DNA from 2 places in the Halomonas kashgarensis genome. Region 1 is predicted to be linked to the other one. Evidence: predicted binding sites of a transcription regulator. Region 1 holds the regulator's gene; the other holds the start of a gene.

Region 1 (3,417 bases):
GCGGTCCCTGGGGCCGCCGCTCGGTATTTCGCCATCGCGGCATGGCGCTGCTGGTTCAGGAGCACTTTCTCTTCGCCATGGCGGATGAACTCGACTTGCCTTCGCGGTAGGCTCTAGGTTGTCGTCATTCCCCGCCGGGGATGACTCTGTTGACGAGGTAACCATGGATCGTTCCCTGTTGCGCCCCTCCGGCTTGGCGCGTGTACCCGATTTCCTGCACCTGACGCGCCTGGATCGTCCCATCGGCACCTGGCTGCTGATGTGGCCGACCCTGTGGGCGCTATGGGCGGCGGCCGAGGGCATTCCCGGGCGTGATGTGTTGCTGATCTTCGTTGCCGGCGTCTACCTGATGCGGGCGGCGGGCTGTGTGGTGAACGATTACGCCGATCGCCACGTCGACGGATACGTCAAACGCACCCGCAACCGACCGCTGGCCAACGGACGCATCGGCGAAGACGAGGCCAAGGGGCTGTTTCTGCTCCTGGTGGCGGCGGCCTTCGTGCTGGTGTGGTTCACCAATCTGTTTACCGTGATGCTGTCGCTGGTCGGGGTCTTCCTGGCGTTCATCTACCCGTTCATGAAGCGCTATACCCATTTCCCGCAGATATTTCTCGGCATGGCCTTCTCCTGGGCGATTCCCATGGCCTTCGGCGCGGTGCTCGGCCATATCCCCGTCGAAGGGTGGCTGCTGTTCGCCGCCAACGTGGTGTGGACGGTGGCCTACGATACTCAGTACGCCATGGTCGACCGCGACGACGACCTCAAGGTGGGCATCAAGTCCACCGCCGTGCTGTTCGGCCGTGCGGACAAGCTGATCATCGGCCAGCTGCAGCTGGCGACGCTGGGCCTGCTAGCCTGGTTCGGGATACGCCTGGCCCTGGGCGGATTCTTCTGGCTGGGCCTTGCCGCCATGGCGGCGACCTTCGTCCGTCAGCAGTTCCTGATTCGAGGGCGCGAGCGCGAGCGCTGCTTCCAGGCGTTTCTCAACAATCACTGGTCGGGCCTGCTGGTCTTCGCCGGTATCGCCTTGAGCCTGTGGCCGGCAGCGGCCTGAGTCGGCTGGTGTCTGTAACGGTTGTCATATAACTGTCATCAACACATGGTGTTATCGTCATTGACCTGTCACTGGATTTCTTTCCAACGAACACCGTGAGGCTCCGGGATGACCGCCAAGACCGTTCTGATCGTCGATGATGAAGCGCCTATCCGGGAAATGATCGCCGTGGCGCTGGAGATGGCCGACTATCGCGTACTCGAAGCGGATAACGCCCAGGATGCCCATGCCATGGTGGTCGACCATCACCCCGACCTGCTGCTGCTCGACTGGATGATGCCGGGCACCAGCGGTATCGAGCTGGCGCGGCGTCTCAAGCGCGAGGAAACGACCGCCGAGTTGCCCATCATCATGCTCACCGCCAAGGGCGAAGAGGATAACAAGATCCAGGGCCTGGAAGCGGGAGCGGATGACTACATCACCAAGCCGTTTTCGCCACGGGAGCTGGTGGCGCGGCTGAAAGCGGTGCTTCGCCGCACAACGCCCCGGGGAGTGGAAGATCCCATCGAGATCGACGGGTTGCTGCTCGATCCCATGAGCCACCGCGTCAGTACCCACGGCAAGGCACTGGAAATGGGCCCCACCGAGTACCGCCTGCTGCAGTTCTTCATGACCCACCAGGAGCGTGCCTACACGCGCAGCCAGCTGCTGGACCAGGTATGGGGCGGCAACGTGTATGTCGAGGAGCGCACCGTGGATGTGCATATCCGCCGCTTGCGCAAGGCACTAGGCGAAGCCCATCAGCATCTGATCCAGACCGTGCGAGGCACGGGCTACCGATTCTCGGCCAGGGTGTAAGGTGCGATCGTGGAGCCGAGAACTCTGGCGACTGGCTTGGCTTGCCACCGCCGGGCTCTTGATCGGGGGAATCGTCTCCCAGGCGGGACTGGGGCTGGCGGCGGGGCTTGCCGTGTGCCTCGGCTACCACTTGCGCCAGCTGCGCGCGCTTTATCAGTGGCTGACCCTGCATCCTCAAACGGAACCGCCCGCCGCCAGCGGCATGTGGGGTGAGCTGTTCGATCGTCTCTACCGCTACCAGAAAAGCCAACGCCTCACCCAGAGCCGCTTGCGGGCAACGCTTGCGCGTATCCAGGAATCGTCGGAAGCCATGCGCGATAGCGTGGTCATGCTCGACCGGCACGGCGATCTGGAGTGGTGGAACTCCGCCGCCAACGACATGCTCGGACTGCAAGCCGCCCACGACCGTGGCCAGCACATCACCAACCTGCTACGTGACCCGCGCTTCGTCGCCTACTTCAACGCCCGCGATTATCGCGAGCCGCTGACATTGCCGGCGCCGCTGGATGAGCGCCGTATCCTGCAGTACCAGATCACCCTCTACGGTGACGATGAACGCCTGGTCATGGCGCGGGATATCACCCGCTTGCACCGCCTGGAGCAGATGCGTCGGGACTTCGTCGCCAACGTCTCCCACGAACTGCGGACGCCCTTGACGGTACTCGCCGGCTACCTGGAAACCTACCTGGACCTGGCCGACCATCTACCCGATCGCCTGGCGCGCGGATTGACCCGAATGCAGGAGCAGACCCTGCGCATGCAGAACCTGGTCAACGACCTGCTGCTGCTGTCACGCCTGGAAATCGACCAGGGTGGCAATGATCACCAGCCCCTGGACATGCCGCGGCTGCTGGAGGGAGTGAAACGTGACGCCCTGGCGCTTTCCGGTGACCACCACGTCATCATGGTGGAAGTGGAAGAGGCATGCAGCGACAGGCTTGTGGCAAGCGAGCAGGAAATATGCAGCGCCGTCTCCAATCTTGCCTTCAATGCCGTGCGCTATACCGCCGCAGGCAGCCATATCACCCTGCGTTGGCGACGACACCCCAAGGGAGCCTGCCTTGAGGTGGAGGACAACGGTGAAGGTATCGACCCGGTGCATATACCCCGCCTGACCGAGCGCTTCTATCGCGTGGACAAGGGCCGCAGCACCGCCACCGGCGGCACCGGTCTGGGGCTTGCCATCGTCAAGCATGTCCTGCTGCGCCACGATGCCCAGCTGGAAATCGAGTCCCATCCGGGGCGCGGCGCGCTGTTTCGCTGCGTGTTTCCAGCATCTCGGGTGTCACAATGAGCCGTTTCGTTGTGGCTATAGTTTGCTCATGTGTCAAAGGTAGCCATTTTAAGTGCCCCTTTTTGGCAGCGCGAAAGCCGCCAGTTTGTTGGCCGTTTTTGCTAAATAATTGAAATTATTTCATTTAGCTTGTTTGTCATGAAAATGGCACGGCCCCTGCAATAACTGAGTGTAAGGAAGATCGTCTCATTTCCAGCAGTAAACGCTTGGACAATCAAGGATGATTGTTGGCTCAGGGATGAGTGATGAGATGTAACGGCAACGCCGGTCA
Region 2 (3,417 bases), 1.6 Mb from region 1:
CCCTTCAAGACAGGCAACAATACGTTTTCCGCTATCCAGTCTCGCTATTATTGGTCGCCGGAGCCCCGAACGACTATAACCTTCCGATCATACCCAACCGCCGAGCTCGTTGCCCGCTACCGCTGCCAGGGCATCGATATGGTCGTCGCGATCGTTGAGACAGGGGATATAGGTAAACGTCTCGCCCCCGGCGGCGAGAAAGCTGTCGCGGATCTCCTGCTGTATTTCTTCCAGGGTCTCCACGCAGTCGGCGGAAAATGCTGGAGAAATCACGGCGATATGCTTCTTCCCCTGACGCGCGAGCTCCGCCACATGGTCCACCGTTGCCGGACCCACCCACTTCTCGGGGCCGAATTGAGACTGAAATGCGGTCACGATTTCGTCATCGCTCATGCCCAGCCGCTCCTTCAACAGACGCGTGGTCTTCTGACAATGGCAATGGTAGGGATCGCCTTCCAGCAGATAACGCTCCGGTACGCCGTGGTAGCTCGCCACCAGGATATCCGGCCGGCCCGCGGCCTGCTCATAGCCCTCCTCGACGGAATTGGCCAGGGCCTCGATATAGCGGGGATGGGCGAAATAGGCGGGCACCGTACGAATCGCCGGCTGCCACTTGAGCTTCATCAGGGTGCGGAAGGCCTCGTCGTTGGCGGTGGCGGTCGTGGGCGAGCCGTATTGCGGATAAAGCGGGAAGAAAAGAATCTTTTCGCACCCTTGTGCCTGCAGGCGCTTGAGTACGCTTTCGGTAGAGGGGTTGCCGTAGCGCATACAGAAATCCACCACCACATTGTCGCCGTATTGCCGGTGCAATGTTTCTGCCATTTTCTGCGTTTGCGCCCGGGTAATGGTCAATAGTGGGCTTTCGTTGCGCTCGGTATTCCAGATGCTGCGGTAGGCCTGGCCCGAGGCGAAGGGTCGCTTGGTGAGAATGACCAGTTGCAGCAAGGGCTGCCACTTCCAGGCGGCATAGTCCACCACTCGCTTGTCCGACAGGAACTCGTTCAGGTAACGGCGCATGGACCAGTAATCGGTGGCATCCGGCGTGCCCAGGTTGGCCAGTACCACTCCCACCTTGGCGCGGGCAACGGGGGGATGATCGGCGGGAGCGTGGACGAGACGCCCCTGTCCTGGCTGGTCCTGGTCCGTGGGAGTGGTCATCGAAGCGGCTCCTGTAGCGTACGAAAAAACATGAGTGGGTGTCTTTCGTTCATCCTACCAGAGGCGCTTAAATCAACGGAATAAACTTATACTATCAACATGATTTGTACATGAATGGCAAAGCATTCGATGCCAGGATGATTGCGTTAAAACACCAGGGGCATGCGTGACGTCAGCGGCGCTTGGTAATGGGTCCCGCTGCCGATCATTTCATCCTGGGGAACGTACTGCACCAGATAGGCGCGATGAATGCCGGCCCGCTTGAGTTCCAGATAGACATCGTCCAACGAGCGGAACAGCATCGGCTTGTCGCGATTGGTCAACATGTGACGCTGCCCTTCCACGTCTTCCAGCTCGACCTGGTAAAAACCGCTTCCCGCATGGGTAATGACCCGTATTTCAAAGCTATCGTCGTGCCTGGCAAACACTTCCAGTTCGCTGAGTTCCATGGATCCCTCCTGTTATCATTACGTTTCGGGCACAGCATGGCTGTGCCCGATGTCATTCCTGTTGCCGTTTCATGGCAACGTTATGACCGCTTGCAGGAGAGCGAGTTCCACGAGAATGGCGTCAACGCACCATGGCAGGGCATCCTTCATTTAACCGACTAGGCATTAACGCAGCCAGACGATTCCGCCCTATTGATACTCGGAGGGATCGATCGCCTTGCCCAACGAGTTCCTGTCGATCCAGTTACCCGCCTTGGTCTGCTTGTAGCGAAATACCACCTTGTCACCGATAGCGACCGGCACTTCAGAGTCCTCGGTCTGGTAACTGTACTTCTCACCATCCACCACCAGGTGGTAGCGATAAAGGTCCGGCATGCCCAGCCACTCCTTGAAGGGGCCTTCCCGCTCCATTTCCTGCAGCTCGCCACGTCCTTCCAGTTTGGGGATACGCTGACGGTTACCCCGTCGAAAACCACCTGCCATTGCCTTCTCCAGTCACGTTTTAAATGCCGCTTGCCGTTGATAGCGAGCCGGGCATTATACGGCCCGCATGCGCAGGCTCAAGTTCGGCTCGCCCGAACTAGCCACCGAACGCCTCGCCGTAGCTGTCCGGGGCCAGATCCTCGAAACGGGTGTACTTGCCGATGAATGCCATGTGTACCGTACCGATAGGCCCGTTACGCTGCTTGCCGATGATCAGCTCGGCCAGCCCCTGATTATCAGGGTTATCCTGATTGTAGACTTCATCGCGGTAGACGAAGGCGATGACGTCGGCGTCCTGCTCGATGGCCCCCGACTCCCTCAAGTCCGACATCACCGGACGCTTGTTGGGACGCTGCTCCAGCGAGCGGTTGAGCTGGGACAACGCCACTACCGGACAGCCGAACTCCTTTGCCAAGCCCTTGAGAGAGCGGGATATCTCGGATATCTCACCGGTGCGGTTCTCGGAAAAGCCCGGAATCTGCATCAACTGAAGATAATCGATCATGATCATCGCCATGTTGCCGTGCTCGCGTACCACCCGGCGGATACGCGCACGCATCTCGTTGGGCGACAGGGCTGCCGTATCGTCGATGAACAGCTGCTTGTCCTTGAGCAGGTTCACCGCCGAGGTCAGCCGGGGCCAGTCCTCGTCTTCCAGTTGCCCCGTTCGCACCCGGGTCTGGTCGATGCGCCCCAGCGAAGAGAGCATCCTCAGCATCAACGACTCCGCCGGCATCTCCATGGAGAACACCATGACCGGCTTGTCGCTGGAGATTACCGCATGTTCCACCAGGTTCATGGCGAAGGTGGTCTTGCCCATCGAAGGACGTCCAGCAATGATGACCAGATCCGACGGCTGCCAGCCCGAGGTCATTTCATCCAGATCGCGGAAGCCACTGGAAAGGCCGGTCATCTCGCCCTTGAGATTGAACAGTTCGTCGATGCGATCCACGGCCTTGGTCAGAAGGTCGCTCATGCCAATCGGGCCGCCGGTCTTGGGCCGCTCCTCGCTGATCTGAAAGACCAGCCGCTCGGCTTCATCCAGCAGCTCATCGGCGGGCCGCCCTTGCGGGCTGAAAGCGCTGTCGGCGATCTGGCTGGCGGCACGGATCAACTTGCGCAGCGTGGCACGCTCGCGAACGATACCGGCGTACGCTCGGATATTGCTGGCCGAAGGGGTGTTGCGCGCCAGTTCCGCCAGAAAGGCAAGCCCGCCGACCACATCGAGCTGATCGCGGGCCTCCAACGCCTCCGACAGGGTAATCACGTCCAGCGGCTGGCCCGACTCCGCCAGATAGGCGATGACATTGAAAACCAGCCGATGCTC

Evidence for each region. The regulator PhoB, encoded in region 1, activates phosphate uptake and scavenging genes when phosphate is short. The targets are predictions, from matches to a motif close to TGTCATANNNNTGTCANA.
Region 2: the regulator PhoB is predicted to act here: its motif matches at 1,678-1,695, upstream of R5M92_RS08040 (DUF6482 family protein).

The regions. Positions count from the first base shown of each region.
Region 1 is NZ_CP137552.1:3,384,150-3,387,566, reverse strand. Features, by position in the region: gene R5M92_RS15640 (chorismate--pyruvate lyase family protein) at 1-110, shown strand, start outside; gene ubiA (4-hydroxybenzoate octaprenyltransferase) at 164-1,054, shown strand; gene phoB (phosphate regulon transcriptional regulator PhoB) at 1,163-1,852, shown strand; gene phoR (phosphate regulon sensor histidine kinase PhoR) at 1,854-3,146, shown strand.
Region 2 is NZ_CP137552.1:1,751,938-1,755,354, forward strand. Features, by position in the region: gene hemH (ferrochelatase) at 88-1,158, opposite strand; gene R5M92_RS08040 (DUF6482 family protein) at 1,305-1,607, opposite strand; gene R5M92_RS08045 (hypothetical protein) at 1,797-2,090, opposite strand; gene dnaB (replicative DNA helicase) at 2,188-3,417, opposite strand, start outside.